Regions from separate parts of the Anaerobacillus sp. MEB173 genome, predicted to be linked through region 2. Evidence: riboswitches for the same ligand, from Rfam matches in the RefSeq annotation. Region 2 holds a riboswitch; the other holds the start of a gene.
The links. Region 2 has a riboswitch for S-adenosylmethionine ahead of ACJ2A9_RS06555 (homoserine dehydrogenase). Riboswitches for the same ligand answer to the same signal wherever they lie in the genome.

Region 1 (5,501 bases), on a different contig from region 2:
TTATCGAAGGCCATGCTGACCGCATTGGCAGCTATCTGTACAATCTTGAACTTTCACAGAAACGGGCCTTTAGTGTAGCAGAATATATTCTTAGTCCGGACTTTCCTTATAAGCATATCCAAGAGCATTTACAAGAGAAATTAACAGTAAACGCCAAGTCCTATACCGACGGGCGGACAGATGAAGCAGGGAACTATAGCAATCAAGCATCGAGACGCGTCGAATTTAAGTTTCGCTTAAAAGATGAGGAGATACTAGAGAAAACACGTGAGTTATTAGAGGGATCGTGATGATGTAAACAGAGATAACTTGGATTAGATGTGTGTGGGTGATGAGTTAGGATTCTAAGCGGACATGAGCGCCCTTATCTCTACCAAAAAGGCTCTATTTTAAAATTAAGCGGACATCAGGTACGTTATTCAACCAAAAATCAGTAGAAATCCACTGTTTTAGAGGAAATAAAGTACCTCATGTCCGCGAGCGTTTAAAACAGGCATATGTTAATAAAATAGCGTACCAAATGTCCACTTTGGTCTTGCTATTCTACTTAACCCCTATTCAACTCTGGAGATAGGGGCTATTTAATGTACAAAACGAACATTGATTTCAACAATCTCAGACCTGCTTCCAATTCGAAATGGAGGTCCCCAAATGCCAAAGCCTGAGGAAACAATCGTGTGGAGTTGCTCTTTCTGCAGGTGCCCGTGATGATTTTCATACATTGATTTTGTAATTAAATTTGCTGGAAACAATTGACCTTTGTGCGTATGCCCAGAGACCATCAAGTCCACGCCGGCAGCGGCAACTTCGTCATATTGTCTCGGTTGATGATCGATTAAAAAGACTGGCATGTCCTGATTTAGATCTATGGTGAGATCAGCAATGTTCTCTCTGTCACGAACCGAATAATCCTTTCGACCAACGATGTAAAAAAGGTCTTCTACACTCGTTACCTCATCAACTAATACATCTACATTTATGTCATTCATTTCGTCCATGAAGATTGGAATATCACCGCCATAATACTCATGATTTCCTAACACGGCATATACACCCATCGGGGCATGTAATCCAGAAAGAATTTCTCCCATATTATGTTTCAAGTACGGTTCGATACTATTGTCAATCACATCACCAGCTAAAAAGATGATATCTGGTTCAACTTCATTTGAGAGATTGATCAACTTGTTTAAAAAACGGTTGCCGATCGTTTCGCTTAAATGAATATCAGAAATTAACAGGACTTTTAACTCATCAAGCTCTGTCTCTTTTTCGATTTCGATATCGTAACTCACGACAACAGGGTTCCACATATTGTAAGAACCATAGATAAAAACGAACAAATAAAAGGAAAGAACGCCAAATCCTAACCACTTTATCGCTCTTTTTTTCGTCAAAAAGTAAATCAAATTCATAACAGGAAAAAGGACAAGTCCATAAGCAAACATCACAAGCCAACCGTATGCGACCCAACTAAGACCAGGAACGACGATCATCCGCGTAAGGAAAAATGAAATTGAAATAAAAAACATGACGAGAAAATATGTTTTTTTATAGCGAAATCCATAGACTTTTTTTAACCATGCCCAGCCATTGTAGGCAACATAAAAGCTTAGAATAAAATAAATGAAAAGAAAAATCATGACTCTAATCGACACAAATTTATACTCCTCTGTAGAAAAATATTTCCTACATACTATCTGACCCGTTGGTCAATGTCAATAAATTTGCAGCAACATGCCAACTTGATCATTGGATAAAGCTCGGGAACAATTTGTGGGTAGTTTTAAAATAATTTAGAAGTTTTTGAAGAATAGGGAGGTTATTGTATCTAAGAAGGGAATGCCTTATTAGTGCAGTCCCTCAAACCACCATATCAGCCGTACAGCATAGTGATGTATTTGAGGAGAGCTGTCACTAGTGAGACATTCCCGTTGAGTATCGTATCAATTGATGTTTGTTGTCTTAGGTGCACGAGTAAAAAAATTAATAATTACGTTGAATTTCCTTAATAACCGAATTCAGTGTTTGTTCTTCGCTTAATAAGTATACTTTAAGACATTTTGATGAGGAGGAGTTTTTTTCATTTTTAATAATTTTAACAAACTCTTCAGTTTTCACTTTATTTTCGACAATACCATTTGTTTCTTTTAGAAAAACAATTTTTCTCCATTCTACCTTTTCATAGAGAATGATAAGATCAGGGTTTTGTAAACCATGGCTAAGCTCTTCTGACTCCAAAATTTCCTTGACCATAAATTGCTTTTCTTTTAACGCTTCCTCAGTTCCTTTGTGTGCTACCACTTCTGTAATTAACAACAATACTCATCCTTTCAAAATGTTTTCATCGTAATTTTTTTCTGATTGTAAAATAGTAACAATCACTGAACGATGTTTATATTAACTCACTATGTACAATGATTCAATGCCTTTTTTTCGACTTCATTTTTTGGAAATTGTCGATAATATAATGTTACTCATCTCACTTTTAATAATAAATTAGGGAGGAAGTCGATCTACATGTCCATTAAAGCCTTTGAGAATGCGGTTTAAATAGGGGATGACGTATTTATTGTGGGGGTTGAAAATGTGTAATAGGAATATTAGTTCATGAAAGTTTTGTCGTTGTAAATGCTTACATTGTAGAAATTATTTATAAAAAAAGTTTTGCACATATAAAAAGACTTGCAAAATAATAATGGATCATATAAAATTCAATACAACAAATAAAAATTCTAGCGATAGACTTCTTATCCAGAGTGGTGGAGGGACTGGCCCTTTGAAACCCGGCAACCATTAAATCAATGATTGATTTAAACGGTGCTAATTCCTGCAAGGTTTGTAACCTTGGGAGATGAGAGGATCGTATACATATACGATAACCTCTCTACTATTTAGAGAGGTTTTTCTTATGGAAGGAAGCTTTATCGCTCAAAAAAAGGAGCGAGAATAAATGGAAAAAGCAGTATTTGGAGCAGGTTGTTTTTGGGGTGTTGAAGCATTTTTTGAAGGGATTCGCGGAGTGGAAGAAACAAGAGTAGGGTATACAGGCGGACATGTTGAGAGTCCATCATACGAGGAAGTAAAAACAGGGACAACAGGACATGCTGAGGCTATCGAGATTTGGTACAATCCGTGGAAAATTTCGTACGAAGAGCTAGTCATAAAATTTTTTGAATGCCACAATCCGACTACAATGAACCGTCAAGGTATCGATGTAGGAACGCAATATCGTTCTGTTATTTTCTTTCAAAACCTTCAACAACTAGAAGTAGCAGCGAGGATAAAATCTAAGCTAAATCAGAAAAGCAGTAAAAAAATCGTGACTGAAATTTCTCCAGCAAAAGAGTTTTATCAAGCAGAAGAATATCATCAGAAGTATTTCCAAAAAAACGGAACGCTAGCTTGCGGAATTTAATAATAGATAGAGTATAGGATGCCTTGAAACAAAGCAAAATCCCCTCGAAAATATAGATGTTGCCGCATCTATGTTTTGTAACAATCGAGGAGAGATTTACTTTGAGGTATCCTTTTTTTAATTGTCCAGCTCCAGCACCTGCGCTTTTCCGGCAATTGGACACTAATCTATCAATATGGTAAATTCAAGCAGAAAAGTAGAAATCTTAAATGACAGAACTGAATTTCATCATCAGTACACTCTATCGCTTTTTGAAATATCGTTTTGTCGAAATTGGTCTATTAATCAATTTGGGGGAGAACTATGAACAAGAAATGGTATTTAACCGTAATTGCAATTGTGCTTATTTCAATCATAACAGCATGTACAAATCATAGTGAGGAAGAGACTGAATATGATGTGGAAGCACCAGCAAACGGCACCGAAGAAGAAAAAACAGCTGAGCAAGATCATCGGAAAGAGCAGGATACAGTACCTGTAACAGAAAGTGAACAGGAACCCGCCCTACCAATTACATTCTCATTTGCAGGGGATACGATGGCTGCCGGGAAAGTCGCTCCTTACATAGAAGAGTATGGCTATCAATATTCGTGGGAACAGGCAAAACCATATCTTGAGGAAAGTGACATTGCCATGGTTAACCTTGAAACAGCTGTAAGTGAAAAAGGGGTAGCTTCAAATAAAAGTTATGCGTTTCAAAGTCATCCTAACCTTATCAAAGGAATGAAATGGGCAGGAGTTGATCTTGTTACTGTCGCCAATAATCATAGTTTGGATTACGGAATTGAGGCATTTACGGATACATTACATCACCTTACTGAGGAAGGGATTGTCTATGTAGGTGGTGGAATGAACGAAGCTGAAGCATACAGGGCAAAACAAGTGACAGTCAGAGGAAAGACGATTTCTTTTCTAGGGTTTAGTTCAGTGTTACCAGCAGTTTCTTGGTATGCCGGAGAGAATCAGCCTGGTTTAGCAAGTGGTTATCAAGTCGAGCGAGTATATGATGTTGCTTCACAAGCAGTTCATGCATCTGACATAACGATAGTTTATATGCATTGGGGTGAAGAGTTAGCGGACTATCCTCGTACGTCTGACAGGGAAATGGCTCATACATTGATCGACTTAGGCGTCGATTTGGTAATTGGTGCTCATCCTCATGTGTTGCAAGGGCTTGAATATTATAATGGGAAGCTGATTGCCTACAGTTTAGGTAATTTTATTTTTACAACAAGTTCAGTAGAGACTGCCAGACAAAGTGCAGTCTTGCAAGTAGCAATTGATGAAGAAGGTGCACAGTCGGCAAAAGTGTACCCAATGACTATTGACCAAGGTGCAGTTTGGCAAGCTGATGAACAAGAAACTAAAGTCATCATGCAGCGACTTTCCTCCTTATCAGAAGGCGGGACATGGACGGAACATGGTGAGTTTTTGCCTATTGTGCATTGATCCGTGATGGCTAATCCTTTTTGACTTAGAATGATTCAACTTGCATACAAATAGAGAAAAGAGACCATGAGGAAAGGTACTGAATTGTATGAATGAGGAGTTACTACAAAACGAAGATGCTTACTATAAGCTTGCTGAGGAGAAGGCAACGAAATATTACAAAGCGCTTTATGCTCAAGTCATTGACAAGAGTTATATCGAAACATTAACAATCGATTTCAAATCATGGGAAAAAGAGCATATCCGCCGTCGTTCATTGTTTTCATTGTTGTCACGACGAAATGAAAAACAGGACTCTAAAACGTACTACAGTTACATCAAATGGTTGAATGTCACTGGGAAGTTGGATCGGTATTTGGAACGGAGTATCTCCTATATTTTTATGCGTGATCTAGGAAAGGATTTGGGAACACCTGCTACACAGGAGAGGATTACTCGGGCAGTTAATAAACTAAAGCATCACCTTATTTCAGCAATAGCCAGTGAAAAAAACGAATCATACAGCATTGCTTCGCTGTACCGATTTGCTCAAAAAGAAAGGCTTGAATCGACGATGATTTGGCTCATGAGCAAATTAAAAACTGTTGCTTCTCGCCTTCCAGAAGGGATGGATGCCGAAGATGCCCAGCGAAAA
Region 2 (5,501 bases):
GCAGATACCAGAAGTTATTACAAAAAGCGAGTCAACTATTACAATGCAAGATGTAATCCGTTTTTTACAAAACTTAAACAATGGTCAACATTCACCTCAAAATCTTAAAAAAGAAAATGAGAAATTATTAAAAGAAAACCTTGAGCTCTTAACAAAAAATAAAGAACTAGAAACTCAACTGCAGCAACTCGAGAAAGATCATAGTGTTATCGAAGAAGATTATCAATCACTTATTCAAATTATGAATCGTGCCCGTAGAATGGCCATTCTTCAAGAAGATGAAGAATTTACACCACCAAAATTCAGAATGGATAAAAACGGCAATCTGGAAAAGTTAGCAAAATAAGCAACAGAAATTTTCATTTTCTGTTGCTTATTTTTTGCTTCTAGCTACGTATTCGTTCAATTTTAATATCCTTCAATAAAGTAGTTACGACGTGACCTGCCATTATTAAACCCGATACAGAGGGAACAAATGCATTTGATGACGGTGGCATTTTTGCCTTGCGTATTGGTGAGTCTTCTGAAGCGTCCGGTACAATTTCTTTACGGATATCCTCTCTGATTTTAACTGGTTGTTCATCCGAGAATACAACCGGAATTCCTTTATGAATCCCTTGTTTTCTTAATTTTGTACGAATAACTTTAGCAATTGGATCGTAACTCGTTTTAGAAATATCGGCAATTCTTAAACGAGTCGGATCTAGCTTATTCGCCACTCCCATACTAGAAATAATCGGAATTTTCCTTTTTAAGCACTCCTTCATTAAATGTATCTTATATATGATCGTATCCGAAGCATCGACAACAAAATCAAGGTTATATTCAAAGAATTTTTCGTATGTTTCCTCTGTATAAAACATCTTTAGAGCAACAACTTCACAATTTGGATTAATATCAGCAATTCGTTCTTTCATAAGATCAACTTTTGGCTGACCAACTGTTGATAATAAGGCATGAATTTGTCTGTTTACATTTGTAATATCAACATCATCCTTATCAACTAGAATTAAACGTCCAACTCCTGACCGTGCCAGAGCTTCTGCTGAAAAAGATCCCACTCCTCCAATTCCTAAAACAGCTACAGTACTATTTTTTAATACTTCCAGTCCATCATGACCAATTGCTAATTCATTTCTTGAAAATTGATGTAGCATTTTTTTCTCTTACCCCTTCCAATCATCCTATTGTTAGTTCTAGGATGTCCTTTTCACATGATTTTGACTATAGCATATACAAAAAGAAAAAAAAAGCCTGCACTTCCCGTGCAAAGCTTTGTCTATGTATGGGGTAAGAGTCCCAATTCATGCCGTACAAACTTTTGTTTTGAACCTGCATGAGCAGGTGGGTGCCAGGTTCAATCTTTCTTACTTCCTCCCGCTTTCAAGGCTTGTAATCCGATATCGAAACATCCAACTCCCTAAGTTTATACTGTTGGCTCAAAACGTACAGTATCCTACGTACATCTTAGGACTCTTAAAGTATTAAGTAAATAATAGCATGAAAGCCCTTTCATAGCAATACTCTTCTTTGGATGAAAATCACATTTTTTTCAAAAAATAAGCTTATAAAAAATAGGTTTCATTGCTTTTTTTATTAAAACTTTTTATCCTTACTAATAAGGAGGTGAAAATCAATGAAATTCATTATGGCTCATCCTTATGTTGAAATACGCCAGGAAATTGGCTGGACTTCCAAACAAACAATTGAAGATTGGTATCACATTAAATTATATGAACATGCAATTTTACTTAAAGATGCACAATACTCTATTAACCATGTCTATGATATGTCTTATCGGCCAATTGCAACTGAATTTGGTTTCCTCTATTTACATACAAATCAGGGTGTTCGTTCCTTATGTGTGAAAGAAGCACCTACAGACCTCATCGAAAGCTTTAAGCAGCTTAAGATCTAATTTATGACTGCCACTTTACTAGGTTCCCAATTTCCATAAACAGGATAGTAATGAATTTGATTTGCATCTTCTAGTTTTTCCAATTCCAATTCTGATACCGTGACGAGCCAACAGGATACTCCTTTGTATTCATAGATATAGGAATCAGCAACAGAACTACTATCCAGTACTGCTTCCAATTCATTACGCTGGATATGATCCTGTACAAAGATTAGAACTTGGCTCATCTCAGAAGCAATCGGTAAAGTTCTCTTTTTCAAAGATTGATACTGCTTTTTTTGGAAATGATGAAGATAATCTTCAATCATACTTGCAGAAGTTGGCCCTTTTCCAGCACCAGGCCCCGCTACTAAGAGCTCCCCGATTGGATTAATTGTAAGTGAAACAGCATTTGTGACACCATTAATCTGATGTAATGGATGCTCACTTGTTAAAAAGCTTGGTTTAACAGAACCTACAATATTCTCCCCATTAAAAGATGCTTCTGCCACTAGTTTTAGTGTAAGACCTAACTCTTTTGCCATTTCCACCTGCCAAGCTTTCACTTCTGAAATTCCTTTAACGGTAATATTGTTTTCCTGTGGCCAATAGCCAAAACACAAACGACCTAGTATTCGAATTTTGTACCAAGCATCGTAACCATGGATATCATCAGTTGGATCAGCCTCAGCGTAGCCTAACTGCTGAGTTTCTTTTAATACATCTGGAAAATCTCTTCCTTTTTCATTCATCTCAGTAAGAATATAATTTGTCGTGCCATTAATGATTCCTGATACCTTTTCTACTGTACCCCACTGCAAATTACTCCTTAGCACATTAACGATTGGAATGCCTCCTGCTACAGCTGCTTCGTAACCAAAAAACGTATTGTTTTGAATCGCCACCTGCTCTAGTTGTTGTCCATGCTTAGCGACTAATTCTTTATTTGCAGTAATGACCGGAATTCCTTTTTGTAAATAATATTGAATATAGCTTTTTGCAGGTTCAATTCCCCCGATTGCTTCAAAAATAACATGATAGTCGTTCGAAAGAAATTCATTTGCTTCTTCGGTAAGGATAGACTCATCAACATGTATGTTCCGTTTCTTCGATTTATTTTTCACTAAAATTTTTTTTATTCTGACTTTATCGCCCAGAGAGTGTTCCAGCTCTTTTTCTGTTTGCGCAACTCCTTCAAAAACTCCTAAACCTACCGTACCAAGTCCAATTAAGCCTATCTCTATCAAAATTCCCCACTCCTTTATTCTATTAAAAAAACCCTCTCCGATAAGGAAAGGGTTCTTCACACCGATCACTTATCTTTCAGAGCATTGCTCTGCAGAAATTAGCACCTTTAGTTTGAAAAACAAACTGGTTGCCGGGCTTCAAAGGGTCAGTCCCTCCACCACTCTTGATAAGTCCTATTTATTTATATTGATTGTAACTATACACCACTTCTGGAGATAGTTCAAGAAGAAAGTTCAGAAAGTTTAGAGTTAATAGTTTAGAGTTTAGAGTTTAGAGTTAGCGATTGTAACTACAAAGATGTTTCTTAAAAAAACTTCGAAGCAAATCCATTCAAACAACTCTAAACTCTACACTAATTAATTCGTTACCTTCGTCTCTTCCTTCTTTGGTACAATTTGCAGGTTTAGTTCTTTTAACTGTGCTTCGCTTACTTCGCTTGGTGCGTTTGTCAGTAGGTCACTGGCACTTGCTGTTTTCGGGAATGCAATTGTATCACGTAAGTTTGTTCTGCCGGCCAGAAGCATCACTAGTCGGTCTAAACCTAAGGCAATACCACCGTGTGGAGGTGTTCCGTATTCGAATGCATCCATTAAGAAACCAAATTGCTCGCGCGCTTCTTCTTCTGAAAAGCCTAATGCTTTAAACATTTGTTCTTGAATGTTTCGTTGGTAAATACGTTGTGAACCACCACCAAGCTCATAACCGTTTAAAACAAGGTCATATGCTTCAGCACGTACTTTTCCTGGGTCTGTTGCTAACAGCTCCAAATCTTCTTTCTTAGGGCTTGTGAATGGATGGTGAAGAGCAACATAACGCTTTGCATCCTCATCATACTCAACTAGTGGGAAATCAGTTACCCATAGGAAGTTGAATTTACCTTGATCGATTAAGCCTAGTTCTTTTCCAAATTTAAGACGAAGAGCACCAAGACTATCAAAGACAATTGATTTTTTATCGGCACCAAAGAATAATAGATCGCCAACTTCAGCATTGAATGCTTCTCTTAGTGCAGCAACTTCTTCTTCTGTAAAGAACTTAGCAATCGGTCCACGAAGGGCATCTTCTTCAACTTTGAGCCATGCTAAGCCTTTTGCTCCATAAATCGCTACAAAATCAGCTAAATCATCAATTTCTTTACGTGAAAGCTTATCAGCTACACCTTTCACGTTTAATCCTTTAACAATACCGCCATTTTCAAGAGCATTGGTAAATACTTTTAATTTGCAATCTTTCACGATATGGGAAAGTTCTACAAGCTCTAAACCAAAGCGTGTGTCAGGCTTGTCAGAACCAAAACGGTTCATTGCATCATGATAAGTAAGACGCTCAAATGGAACTTGAATATCGATTCCTTTTGTCTCTTTCATGATTTTTGCCATCATTTCTTCCATCATCGCTAGTAAATCTTCTTTATCCATAAATGAAGTCTCAATATCAACTTGAGTAAATTCTGGTTGACGATCTGCTCGTAAATCCTCATCACGGAAACAACGAACAATTTGATAATAACGCTCAAAGCCAGAAACCATTAATAATTGTTTAAATAATTGCGGTGATTGTGGTAAAGCATAGAATTCTCCATGATGGACACGACTTGGTACTAAATAATCACGGGCACCTTCTGGAGTACTCTTTGTTAACATCGGTGTTTCGATTTCATAGAATGTAGCTTCATCTAAGAAATCACGGATTAGCTTTGTTGTACGGTGACGTAGCTTGAACGTTTCTTGCATTTCAGGACGTCGCAGGTCAAGGTAACGATACTTCAAGCGGATATCTTCAGCGACACCTGTATTATCTTCAATTTGAAACGGCAATGCTTTTGCAGCGTTTAAAATTGTAATTTTATTTACGCGTACCTCTACTTTTCCTGTCGGGATCTTTTCGTTAACTGTTTCAGCATCTCTTGCAACTACAGTACCTTCTACATCTAATACATATTCGCTGCGAACTTTATCAGCGATTTTTAATGCTTCCTCAGAATCCTCTGGACTAAAGACAATTTGAACAATCCCAGAACGATCGCGCAGATCAATAAAGATAACTTGTCCTAAATCACGGCGAGTTTGTACCCAACCTTTTAACTGAACTTTTTCTCCAATCGTACTTTCAACGATTTCTCCACAAGTATGTGTTCTTCCCATCATTTTTCTTATTCCTCCCTTAGATCTTATCTTTCATGTAGACGATAAACTGGTCAAGTGCAACCTCTTCTTGGCTTCCAGTTTCCATTTCTTTCACAATAATTTTATTGCTTGCTAACTCATCTTCACCTAGCACAGCTGTATATTTTGCTTTTAATCTATCAGCTGCTTTAAATTGTGCTTTTATCTTTTTGTCCAAATAATCTTTATCA

Region 1: linked by a shared signal. The riboswitch ahead of msrA (peptide-methionine (S)-S-oxide reductase MsrA) and the one ahead of ACJ2A9_RS06555 (homoserine dehydrogenase) in region 2 are both predicted to bind S-adenosylmethionine.

What each region holds. Positions count from the first base shown of each region.
Region 1 covers NZ_JBJMAU010000001.1:133,002-138,502, forward strand. The annotation lists gene ACJ2A9_RS00620 (OmpA family protein) at 1-290, shown strand, start outside; gene ACJ2A9_RS00625 (metallophosphoesterase) at 582-1,658, opposite strand; gene ACJ2A9_RS00630 (hypothetical protein) at 1,987-2,319, opposite strand; SAM riboswitch class I at 2,748-2,861, shown strand; gene msrA (peptide-methionine (S)-S-oxide reductase MsrA) at 2,954-3,418, shown strand; gene ACJ2A9_RS00640 (CapA family protein) at 3,722-4,867, shown strand; gene ACJ2A9_RS00645 (polyprenyl synthetase family protein) at 4,956-5,501, shown strand, end outside.
Region 2 covers NZ_JBJMAU010000002.1:396,103-401,603, forward strand. The annotation lists gene ACJ2A9_RS06535 (RsfA family transcriptional regulator) at 1-346, shown strand, start outside; gene ACJ2A9_RS06540 (tRNA threonylcarbamoyladenosine dehydratase) at 387-1,157, opposite strand; RNA gene ssrS (6S RNA) at 1,293-1,477, opposite strand; gene ACJ2A9_RS06550 (hypothetical protein) at 1,637-1,918, shown strand; gene ACJ2A9_RS06555 (homoserine dehydrogenase) at 1,915-3,144, opposite strand; SAM riboswitch class I at 3,211-3,318, opposite strand; gene aspS (aspartate--tRNA ligase) at 3,502-5,292, opposite strand; gene hisS (histidine--tRNA ligase) at 5,309-5,501, opposite strand, start outside.